2 regions of the Leifsonia sp. GW821-FHT13C05 genome follow, and region 2 is predicted to be linked to the other one. Evidence: predicted binding sites of a transcription regulator. Region 2 holds the regulator's gene; the other holds the start of a gene.
The links. The regulator HrcA, encoded in region 2, represses chaperone genes, less so after heat shock. The targets are predictions, from matches to a motif close to TTNGCACTCGNNNNNNNCGAGTGCNAA.

Region 1: a site for HrcA is predicted at 4,292-4,318, ahead of groL (chaperonin GroEL). Genes of this name have one in related genera too.

Annotation. Positions count from the first base shown of each region.
Region 1 covers NZ_JBXAPT010000004.1:135,592-141,181, reverse strand. The annotation lists gene AC1ROC_RS12920 (response regulator transcription factor) at 26-718, shown strand; gene AC1ROC_RS12915 (sensor histidine kinase) at 772-2,460, shown strand; gene groL (chaperonin GroEL) at 2,627-4,246, opposite strand; gene AC1ROC_RS12905 (cold-shock protein) at 4,446-4,649, opposite strand; gene AC1ROC_RS12900 (LytR C-terminal domain-containing protein) at 4,824-5,372, opposite strand; gene AC1ROC_RS12895 (DUF3263 domain-containing protein) at 5,387-5,590, opposite strand, start outside.
Region 2 covers NZ_JBXAPT010000001.1:632,707-638,296, reverse strand. The annotation lists gene AC1ROC_RS03095 (DUF1990 domain-containing protein) at 1-50, shown strand, start outside; gene hemW (radical SAM family heme chaperone HemW) at 52-1,278, shown strand; gene AC1ROC_RS03085 (DUF4870 domain-containing protein) at 1,378-1,758, opposite strand; gene AC1ROC_RS03080 (DUF4870 domain-containing protein) at 1,910-2,464, opposite strand; gene hrcA (heat-inducible transcriptional repressor HrcA) at 2,623-3,642, shown strand; gene dnaJ (molecular chaperone DnaJ) at 3,671-4,777, shown strand; gene AC1ROC_RS03065 (16S rRNA (uracil(1498)-N(3))-methyltransferase) at 4,785-5,513, shown strand; gene AC1ROC_RS03060 (histidine triad nucleotide-binding protein) at 5,538-5,590, shown strand, end outside.

The DNA.
Region 1 (5,590 bases), on a different contig from region 2:
AGCCAACGCGCAGATACTAGGAGCCATGAACGCCGGACCTCGCATCCTGATCGTCGACGACGAGCCCAACATCCGCGACCTGCTCACCACCAGCCTCCGCTTCGCAGGGTTCGCCGTGCGCGCGGTCGGCAACGGCGCGCAGGCCATCTCCGCGGTCCTCGAAGAGGAACCAGACCTCATCATCCTCGACGTGATGCTCCCCGACATGAACGGCTTCGGCGTCACCAAGCGCCTCCGCGGCGCCGGGTACACCGCGCCCATCCTGTTCCTGACGGCCAAGGACGACACGGAAGACAAGATCACCGGCCTCACCGTCGGCGGCGACGACTACGTCACCAAGCCGTTCAGCCTCGACGAGATCGTCGCCCGCATCAAGGCCATCCTGCGCCGCACGATGCAGGCGGATGAAGACGCGGTCATCCGCGCCGGCGAGCTGACGATGGACCAAGACACCCACGAGGTCTTCGTCGGCGACACCGCCATCGAGCTCAGCCCCACCGAGTTCAAGCTGCTGCGCTACCTCATGCTCAACCCCAACCGCGTGCTGTCGAAGGCGCAGATCCTCGACCACGTCTGGGAGTACGACTTCAACGGCGACGCCGGCATCGTCGAGTCCTACATCTCCTACCTGCGCCGCAAGGTGGATGCGCACTCCAGCGAGCCGCTCATCCAGACCAAGCGCGGGTTCGGCTACATGCTGAAGGCCGCGAAGGTCTGACCAGGCTCCTCCACATGCCTGGCACAGCTTCGGCTGCGTAAACTGGCGGCCTCATGCACACACGCTTACTCGATCGATGGAACGCGATCTCCCTGCGCACCAAGATCACCGGCGTGACCGTGCTGATGCTGACCCTCGGCCTGCTCGTGACGGGCATCGGCACCATGTCGATGCTGAAGCCCGTGCTGCTCGACCAGCTGGATGCTCAGCTGTCCGCCGCGTCCGGCGGCAGCTACCTCAACACCTACCTCTACGGCACCTCGGCCGACAGCGAGAAGATCGCGACGGACGCCAGCCCGTCCGACTACTTCGCCGCGCTCTACGACGCGGACGGCAACCTGGTGAGGACCAACTGGTCCAACATCCCGGAGGCCCACCGGCCCGCCGTCCCCAAGTCGCTGACGGTGCCGGAGAGCAAGCTCCTCCCCTCCGGCGGCTATCCGCTGCTCAGCAATGACGGCCACACCGCATACCGCGCGCTGGCCACGACGGTCACGCTGACCAACCCGCCCGGCGCGCTCGGCACGGCCATCGTCGCGACGACCACCTCGCAGATCGACACCGTGATGGCGAGCTTCCTCGCGATCTTCCTCGGCTTCGGCGTGATCGTCATCATCGTCGGCGCCGGCCTCACCAGGATGCTCGTGACCACGACGTTCTCCCCGCTGCGGGAGGTGGAGCAGACGGCGGCGGCCATCGCGGACGGCGACTTCAGCCAGCGCCTCGGCGGCGCCACCCCGAACACCGAGGTCGGCCGCCTCAACCGGTCCCTCAACACGATGCTGAACCGCATCGACCGCGCGTTCAACGACCGCGCGAGAACCATCGAGCAGATGCGCCGCTTCGTCGGGGACGCCAGCCACGAGCTGCGCACCCCGCTCGTCTCCGTGCGCGGCTACGCAGAGCTGTACCGGATGGGCGCCCTGCAGACCCCCGAGGACGTCGCGCAGGCGATGGACAGGATCGAGAAGGAGGCCATCCGGATGGGCGGCCTGGTGGAGGACCTGCTCGAACTCGCCCGACTCGACGAGACCAAGCCGCTCGACCTGCATCCCGTCGACCTGGTGCGCATCGCCCAGGACGCGGCAATGGATGCGATGGCCGGCGCCCCCGGCCGTGTCGTCACCGTCATCACCCCCGACCCGATCGCCGCCCCCGAGTTCGGTCCGGAAGAACCGGGCGTCGACACGGTCCCGATGCCCATCCAGGACCAGGCGGCGCGCGTCAGCAACGCCACGGGACCGATCGCGTTCGCGGGCGCGACGCTCGCGCGGCTGCGCCGCGGCCGCTCCCGCCGGCCGGGCAGCACAGAGCCGATGCCCGTCACCACCGCGGAGAAGGTGGTGCTGCACCAGCCCGTTCCGGCTGAGCCCGCCATCGTGCTGGCGGAGGAGAACAAGCTGCGCCAGGTGGTCACCAACTTGATGGGCAACGCGCTGCGATACACCGCGGAGGGCACCCCGATCGAGATCATGGTGCAGGTGAACCACCTCACCGGTCGCGCGATCCTGGAGGTGCGCGACCACGGCGACGGCATCCCGCCGCAGATCCGCGAGAAGATCTTCCAGCGCTTCTGGCGCGCAGACACGTCCCGCGCCCGCGAGACCGGCGGCAGCGGCCTCGGCCTCGCCATCGTCTCCTCGATCGTCGCCGCCCACCGCGGCACCGTCGAGGTCGTCGAGACGGACGGCGGCGGCGCCACCTTCCGCGTCTCCCTCCCGCTCGCGGAGACCGCGGCCTGATCCGCGATATACCAGTAACTGCACCGCATCCCGGGCGTTTCGCGACAGTTCGTGGTATCTCGCCGATGGATGCGCCGGGCACGACGGATATGACGGACACGACGGATACGACGAAAGAGGGCGCCTCCCGTGCGGGAGACGCCCTCTTCGTGGTGCTGGGTAGGACTTAGAAGTCCATGCCGCCGGTGGGGTCGCCGGCCGGGGCCGGGTTCTTCTCCGGCTTGTCGGCGACGACGGCCTCGGTGGTGAGGAACAGGCCGGCGATCGACGCTGCGTTCTGCAGGGCCGAGCGGGTGACCTTCACCGGGTCGTTGATGCCGGTGGCCAGCATGTCGACGTACTCGCCGGTCGCGGCGTTGAGGCCGTGTCCGACCGGGAGGTTGCGGACCTTCTCGACCACGACGCCGGCCTCGAGGCCTGCGTTGATGGCGATCTGCTTGAGCGGAGCCTCGATGGCGACCTTGACGATGTTCGCGCCGGTGGCCTCGTCACCCGTGAGCTCGAGCTTCTCGAAAGCGGTCTTGCCCGCCTGGATGAGGGCGACGCCACCACCGGCGACGATGCCCTCTTCGACGGCTGCCTTCGCGTTGCGGACGGCGTCCTCGATGCGGTGCTTGCGCTCCTTGAGCTCGACCTCGGTCGCGGCTCCGGCCTTGATGACCGCGACACCGCCGGCGAGCTTCGCCAGGCGCTCCTGCAGCTTCTCACGGTCGTAGTCGCTGTCGGTGTTGTCGATCTCGTTGCGGATCTGAGCGACGCGTCCCGCGATGGCCTCGGGGTCGCCCGCGCCCTCGACGATGGTGGTCTCATCCTTGGTGATGACGACCTTGCGTGCCTGACCGAGCAGGTCGAGGGTGACGTTCTCGAGCTTGAGGCCGACCTCCTCGGAGATGACCTGGCCACCGGTGAGGATGGCGATGTCCTGCAGCTGCGCCTTGCGGCGGTCGCCGAAGCCGGGAGCCTTGACGGCGACCGACTTGAAGATGCCGCGGATCTTGTTGACGATCAGCGTGGCCAGGGCCTCGCCGTCGACGTCCTCCGCGATGATCAGGAGCTGCTTGTTGGCCTGGATCACCTTGTCGACGATCGGCAGCAGATCCTTGATGTTGGAGATCTTCTGGTTGGCGATGAGGATGTACGGGTCTTCGAACACCGCCTCCTGGCGGTCCTGGTCGGTGACGAAGTACTGCGACAGGTAGCCCTTGTCGAAGCGCATGCCCTCGGTCAGCTCGAGCTCGGTGCCGAAGGTGTTCGACTCCTCGACGGTGACGACGCCCTCCTTGCCGACCTTGTCGATCGCCTCGGCGATGATGTCGCCGATGGTGGTGTCTCCGGCGGAGATGGATGCGGTTGCAGCGATCTCCTCCTTGGTCTCGACCTCCTTGGCGCTCGCGATGAGCTCCTCGGTGACGGCCTTGACGGCCTTCTCGATGCCACGCTTCAGGGTGATGGGGTCTGCGCCGGCGGCCACGTTGCGGAGGCCTTCCTTGACGAGCGCCTGAGCGAGAACGGTCGCGGTGGTGGTTCCGTCACCGGCGACGTCGTCGGTCTTCTTGGCGACCTCCTTGACGAGCTCCGCGCCGATCTTCTCGAACGGGTCGTCGAGCTCGATCTCCTTCGCGATGGAAACGCCGTCGTTGGTGATCGTGGGGGCGCCCCACTTCTTCTCGAGAACGACGTTGCGGCCACGCGGGCCCAGCGTCACCTTGACGGTGTCGGCCAGGATGTTGAGGCCGCGCTCAAGGCCGCGGCGGGCGTCCTCGTCGAAAGCAATGATCTTTGCCATGGTTGTTTCTCGTCCCTCCCGGACGTCTGCGAAAGATGCGAACGGTTAGCACTCGATCAGATGGAGTGCTAAAGCGATTCTGGCACTCGGGGCAGCCGAGTGCAAGGTGAGTCCGCCGACAGCAGACACGGAGAGAGGAGTTAAACAGGAGAGCGCCGCCCCTTCAGGGACGACGCTCCGCCAGGTTGGTTGCTGCGTGCTACGCCGGACGCACCGACTCAGCCTGCGGGCCCTTCTGTCCGCTGCCGACTTCGAACACGACCTGCTGACCCTCTTCGAGGACCTTGTAGCCGTTCATGTCAATGGCGGAGTAGTGGACGAACACGTCCTGTCCCCCGTCGTCGACGGTGATGAATCCGTAGCCCTTTTCAGCGTTGAACCACTTCACGGTTCCGTTCGCCATGCATAACTCCTATTGCTGTGTTTCGTAGCGACGGCCCATCACCGGCGCGTTGAATCCAGATACTAATGCTTTCAATGCACGTAAACACCAGCTATTTCGGCAAAAAGACGGGAAATGACCGGAAACCGTCAGAAGTTAAACACGCCCGAAACAATACGGGACGGACCGAAATCGTCAGCCGGTGAAGTTGCTTCCCAGCACGACTGTGATATCGGCGCCAGTGTCCGCGTAGTCCTGGGTCTCGGCGGTGGTGGCTCCCGGCAGCGCCTGGGCGACACCGAGCGCCGCCCCCGCGTTCTTCGGGTCGGAGTAGTAGACGACGGTCTGCGTCAGGTCGGTCTTGTCCGCGTTGGCGAGCGCGCCCACCTTGATGCCGGCCGCGGTGAGCTTGGTCCGGGCTGCGGCAGCGAGGTCCGGAGTCGTGGTGCCGTTGAGCACGTTCACCGTGAGTGCAGGATCGATCGTCGGCACGATGGTCGGCGTCGGAGACGGCGTCGGCGTCTTGGAGGCCGAGCTGGTGCCCGGCGTGCCGTGGAAGGAGATGCTGCCGTTGATGAGCGAGAGCCCAAAGACTCCAGCGCCGATCAGCACGATGGTGGCGAGCGCCGCCCAGCCGAAGCCGATCCAGCCGCGCCCTTTTGCGCGGGGCGCGCGGTGCGCGCCGACGCGGTTCAGGTCGTCCGGAATCGCGTCGAAACGGTCTTTGGGGTACTTCTCTGCCATCGTGTCGGTGGTCCTCAGTCGTCGGACGCGAGCGTCCGGGAGCTTCTGGCGGCCATTCTCGCCTCGCGCAGTCTGAGCAGGCGCTTGACGAGCATGGGGTCGTGCTGCAGAGCGGCTGGCTGGTCGATCAGCGCACCGAGCAGCTGATAGTACCGCGCCGCCGACAGGCCGAACTCCTCACGGATGGCCTGCTCCTTGGCGCCGGCATGCCGCCACCA
Region 2 (5,590 bases):
GGTACACCGCCCGGTATCTGCGGTCGTTGCTTCCCGCCAGGGCGGCCTGAGGTGCCGAGCGCTCTTCCCCTCGGCGACCCTGCACCCGCCGACGGACTGCTGCCGTCCAGCGTGCTCGACGGTGTCGGCGAGCGTGCGTTCGGGGTGTACCTGCACGTTCCGTTCTGCCGCGTGCGCTGCGGGTACTGCGACTTCAACACGTACACCGCCACCGAACTGCGCGGCGTCTCCCAGTCCGAATACGCCGGCCACGCCCAGCGGGAGGTCGCGTTCGCGGCCGCAGCGCTCGACGGCAGCGGACTGCCCGCCCGCTCCGTGTCGACCGTGTTCTTCGGCGGGGGAACGCCGACCATGCTGCCCGCCTCCGACCTGGCCGGGATGCTCGGCGCGGTCCGGGATGCCTGGGGGCTCGCACCGGGGGCCGAGATCACCACGGAGGCCAACCCGGACTCGGTCGACGCCGACTACCTGCGCAGCCTCGCCGACGCCGGATTCACGCGCGTCTCGTTCGGGATGCAGTCGGCCGTGCCGCACGTGCTGGCGACGCTCGAGCGCACCCACGATCCGGAGCGGGTGCCGCTTGTGGTCGAGTGGGCGAGGGACGCCGGGCTGCAGGTGAGCCTCGACCTCATCTACGGGACGCCGGGGGAGTCGCTGGCCGACTGGGAGCGGTCGCTCGACTCGGCCGTCGCCTGCCGTCCTGACCACCTCTCGGCGTACTCGCTGATCGTGGAGACCGGCACCAAGCTGGCCAGGCAGATCAAGTCCGGCGTCGTCGCCGAGCCGGACGAAGACCTGCAGGCGGACATGTACGAGCTCGCGGATGCCCGCCTCGCTGCTGCCGGATACGGCTGGTACGAGGTGAGCAACTGGGCGACCGACGACGACCACCGGTCCCGCCACAATCTCGCGTACTGGCAGGGCCACGACTGGTGGGGCGTCGGACCGGGCGCGCACAGCCACGTCGGCGGCGTCCGCTGGTGGAACGTGAAGCATCCCGCCGCCTACGCGGGCCGCGTGCTCGCCGGGGAGTCGCCCGCAGCGGGCCGCGAGACCCTGGATGCGGAGACCAGGCGCGTGGAGCGCGTGCTGCTGCTCACGCGCATCCGGGACGGGATCGCGACCGCCGAGCTCGACCAGTACGGCCGCACGGCGGTGGCCGGGCTGATCGCCGACGGACTGGTGGATGCGCGGGCCGCGCTCCGCGGGACCATCGAGCTCACGCTGTCCGGCCGCCTCCTCGCCGACGCGGTCGTCCGCAGGCTGCTCGACGACTGACACCGGCGCCCGGCGCCGACGACACGCGCCCGGCACACACCCCGGAAACGACGAACGCCCCGGCTCGGAAGCCGGGGCGCACGACGGAGCGGTCGAACGTCAGCTGACGAACTTGATCGCCACCGGGTAGACGTAGTACTGACCCTGGTTGGCCTTGATCGCCGCGATGATGCTGAAGACGATGTTCAGGATGGCCGCAGCAGCGATGATCAGCACGCCGACGAACACGATCGTCAGGATTCCGCCCACGATGTACGCGATGAAGATCGTGATCTGGAAGTTCAGCGCCGTCGCGGTGTGCGCGCGGACGAACGGGCCCTTGTCCTTGAGGACGAGGTAGCCGACGAGCGCCGGGATCCAGTTGAAGATGATGCCACCGATGTGGACCAGGGTCGCCCACAGCTTCTCATCCGAGGGGCTGAGCTGCTGGGCCTGGCCTCCGTACGGTGCACCAGGCGGCGGCGGGGGCGTTGCGGACATGTTCTCTCCTTGGCTGCGCCCGGGGTCCGGGCGGGTCGTGGACGGGATCGTCAGCCATAACAGTAGGGCAAACATGCCGAAACTGGGAAGACGCCGAGAGACCTGGTCCCTCGGCGTCCTCCGGCGGTGCTCTGCGGACGCGGTCTGCGCGCTACTTGATGAACCGGAAGTTGACCGGGTAGCGGTAGGTTCCTCCGCTGTTCACCTTCACGAATCCGAGAATCGAGAACACGAGGTTCACGACGTAGAGGATCCACGGGATGAGCAGGCCGAAGATCAGCCAGCCGAAACCGGTGAACGCCAGGACGGCGCCGACGATCTGGGAGGCGATCCAGACGATGATCCAGGTGATCTGCCAGTTGAGGGCTTCCTTCGACTCCTGGTTGGTCAGCTGACCGCGGTCTTTGAAGACGAGGAAGATGATCAGCGACGGCAGGATCCAGAGGATGCCGCCGAGGTGCGCGAACGACGCCCACTGCTTGTCGGACGCCGCGTCGAGCGGAGCGGCGGCAGGAGCGCCTGCGCCGCCGTACGGCTGCTGCGGTTGCTGACCGTACGGCTGCTGCGGCTGCGCCGGAGGAACGTTCGGCTGCTGCGGCGGGACCTGACCGTATGGCTGCTGCGGCTGCGCCGGGGGGACGTTCGGCTGCTGCGGGGGAACGCCGTTGCCTTCCGGGTTGACCGGCGGCTGGTTCGGGTCACTCATGGTCGGAGCCTTTCGTGAGGGGCAGGCACGTATTCGGACCTGTGCGCATACCGTACTGCCGCCGCTCCCGGCGGGGCAATGATCGTGTGGGCGTGTCAGCGCGTTATGATTAGCACTCAGGTTCAGTGAGTGCTAAAGGTCTTCGGGAGGCGGGTCGCATGGTTTCTGAGCGGAGCCTCGAGGTGCTGCGCGTCATCGTGCAGGACTACGTCGCGTCACGCGAACCGGTCGGCTCGAAGAGCATCGTCGAGCGGCACGCGTTCGGCGTGTCGGCGGCGACGATCCGCAACGACATGGCCGCGCTCGAAGAGGAAGACCTGATCGCAGCCCCGCACACCTCGTCCGGGCGCGTCCCCACCGACAAGGGCTACCGGCTGTTCGTCGACCACCTCGCCGAGATGCGTCCGCTCAGTCAGGCGCAGCGGCAGGCGATCGAGGTGTTCCTCGGCGAGTCCGTCGACCTCGACGACGTGCTGGCGCGCACCGTGCGGCTGCTGTCGCAACTGACCAACCAGGTCGCGCTCGTGCAGTATCCGTCTGTGACAAGGTCGCGCATCCGGCACATCGAGCTGGTGACGCTGGCGCCGCGCAGGCTGCTCAGCGTGCTGATCACCGATTCCGGCGCCGTCGAGCAGCGCGTGATCGAGCTCGGCGCCGAGCTGTCGGACGAAGAGGTCGCCGAGATCCGCGGCGCCATCAACGGCGCTGCGGCCGGACTGTCGCTCAGCGACGCGACCGCCAGGCTCTCCCAGCTCCCGGATGCGCTGACCGAGCGCACCAGGGCGCTGGTCGACCCCGTCGCGACGGCGCTCATGGAGCAGATCGCCGCGAACCGCCAGGACAAGCTGGTGATGGCCGGAGCCGCGAACCTCGTGCGTACCGAGCACGACTTCACGGGGAGCATCTTCCCCGTCCTCGAAGCCATCGAGGAGCAGGTCGTGCTGTTGAAGCTGTTCGGCGAGATGGCCGGCGATCAGCACGGGGTGGCGGTGAGCATCGGGCGCGAGAACGCGTCGTTCGGGCTCGCGGAGACCTCCGTGCTGTCGAGCGGCTACACCGCATCCGGGTCGGAGCTGGCGCGTCTCGGCGTGCTCGGCCCGCTCCGCATGGACTATTCGAGCAACATGGCCGCCGTGCGAGCGGTGGCCCGCTACCTCTCCCGCCTGCTCGGCGAATAAGACAACGAACGAGAAGGAAAAGCCGTCTGTGGCCGACCACTACGAAGTCCTGGGCGTTGAGCGCAACGCCACCCCCGATGAGATCAAGAAGGCGTACCGCCGCCTCGCCCGCGAACTGCACCCGGATGTGAACCCGTCCGCCGAGGCGTCCGAGCGTTTCAAGCTGGTCACCCACGCGTACGACGTGCTGAGCGACCCGCAGCAGCGCGAGCAGTACGACCTCGGCCCGCAGGCCGGCTTCGGCGGAGGCGGCCAGAACTTCGGCGGCTTCGGCGACATCTTCGAGACGTTCTTCGGAGGGGGCGGCCAGACCAGAGGGCCGAAGTCCCGCCGCGAGCGCGGCCAGGATGCGCTGCTGCGCGTCGAGGTGGACCTCGACGAGGTCATCTTCGGCACCCACCGCGACCTCGAGGTCGACACCGCCATCGTCTGCGAGACCTGCAACGGCTCGTGCTGCCAGCCGGGCACCGCTCCGGTGACCTGTGACATCTGCCACGGCACCGGCAGCATCCAGCGCTCCGTGCGTTCGCTGCTCGGCAACGTGATGACCTCCACCCCCTGCGGCACCTGCCGTGGCTACGGCACCGTCATCGCGACGCCGTGCGTCACCTGCCAGGGCCAGGGCCGCGTGCGCGCCCGCCGCACGGTTCCCGTGGACATCCCCGCCGGTGTCGACACCGGCCTCCGGCTGCAGATGCCGGGCAGCGGCGAGGCCGGTCCCGCCGGCGGCCCGAACGGCGACCTCTACCTGGAGATCAAGGTCAAGCACCACGACGTGTTCAGCCGCGACGGCGACGACCTGCTCTGCACGCTCGAAGTGGCGATGACGGATGCGATCCTCGGCACCACGGCCACGGTCAAGGCGCTCGACGGCGACATCAAGCTGGAGCTGAAGGCGGGCATCCAGAGCGCGGACATCATCACGGTGAAGGATCGCGGCATCACGCACCTGCGCGGCAGCGGCCGCGGCGACCTGCGGGTCGGCATCCAGGTGGTCACCCCGACGAAGCTCGACCACAAGGAGCGTGAGCTGATCAAGCAGTTCGCCTCGACGCACAAGCAGGAGGAGCCGTCGCTGGCCCGCTTCCAGCAGGGTCTCTTCGCCAAGCTGCGCGACCGCTTCCTGAACGTCTGATCCCGGCATGAGCTCGCTCTACCTGCGGGAGGACCTGGAGACGGCGACGGTCGGGGAGCGCCTGTCGATCACCGGTGCTGAGGCGAAGCACGCGGCGACGGTCAACCGCACCCGGCCTGGCCAGTCGGTGATGATCGGCAACGGCCGGGGTCTCGTGGCGACGGGCGAGGTGGTGGAGGCGACCAACGCCGCGCTGACCATCGACGTGGCCACGGTGCAGCAAGTCGAGCGCGGTGCGCCGGCGATCACGCTCGTGCAGGCCCTCGCGAAGGGCGACCGTGACGAGCTCGCCATCCAGGCCGCGACCGAATTGGGCGTGGATGCGGTGATCCCGTGGGCGGCATCCCGCTCCGTCTCCCGCTGGGAGGGCCAGAAGGTCGCCAAGGGCCGCGAGCGCTGGGCGACCATCGTGCGCGAGGCGGCGAAGCAGTCGATCCGGGCCTGGGTGCCGGAGGTCGGGGAGCTGGCGTCGACCAAGCAGGTCGCTGCACACTGCGCCGACGCGCGCGTGCTCGTGCTGGAGCCGGACGCGGATGTGCCGCTCACGTCGCTGCAGCCGGATGCGCGCCCTCTCGTGCTGGTGGTCGGCCCGGAGGGCGGCATCGCGCCGTCCGAGCTCGACGCGTTCCGCGGCGCGGGCGCCGAGCTCGTGCGCCTCGGCTCGACCGTGCTGCGCACCTCGACGGCCGGGCCGGCGGCCCTGGCCGTGCTGAACGCATCCATCGGCCGTTGGTGAGGCGTGGCGCTTAAGATGGGAGACATGGAAACCGAGCAGCCTTCGATCTTCTCCCGCATCATCGCGGGCGAGATCCC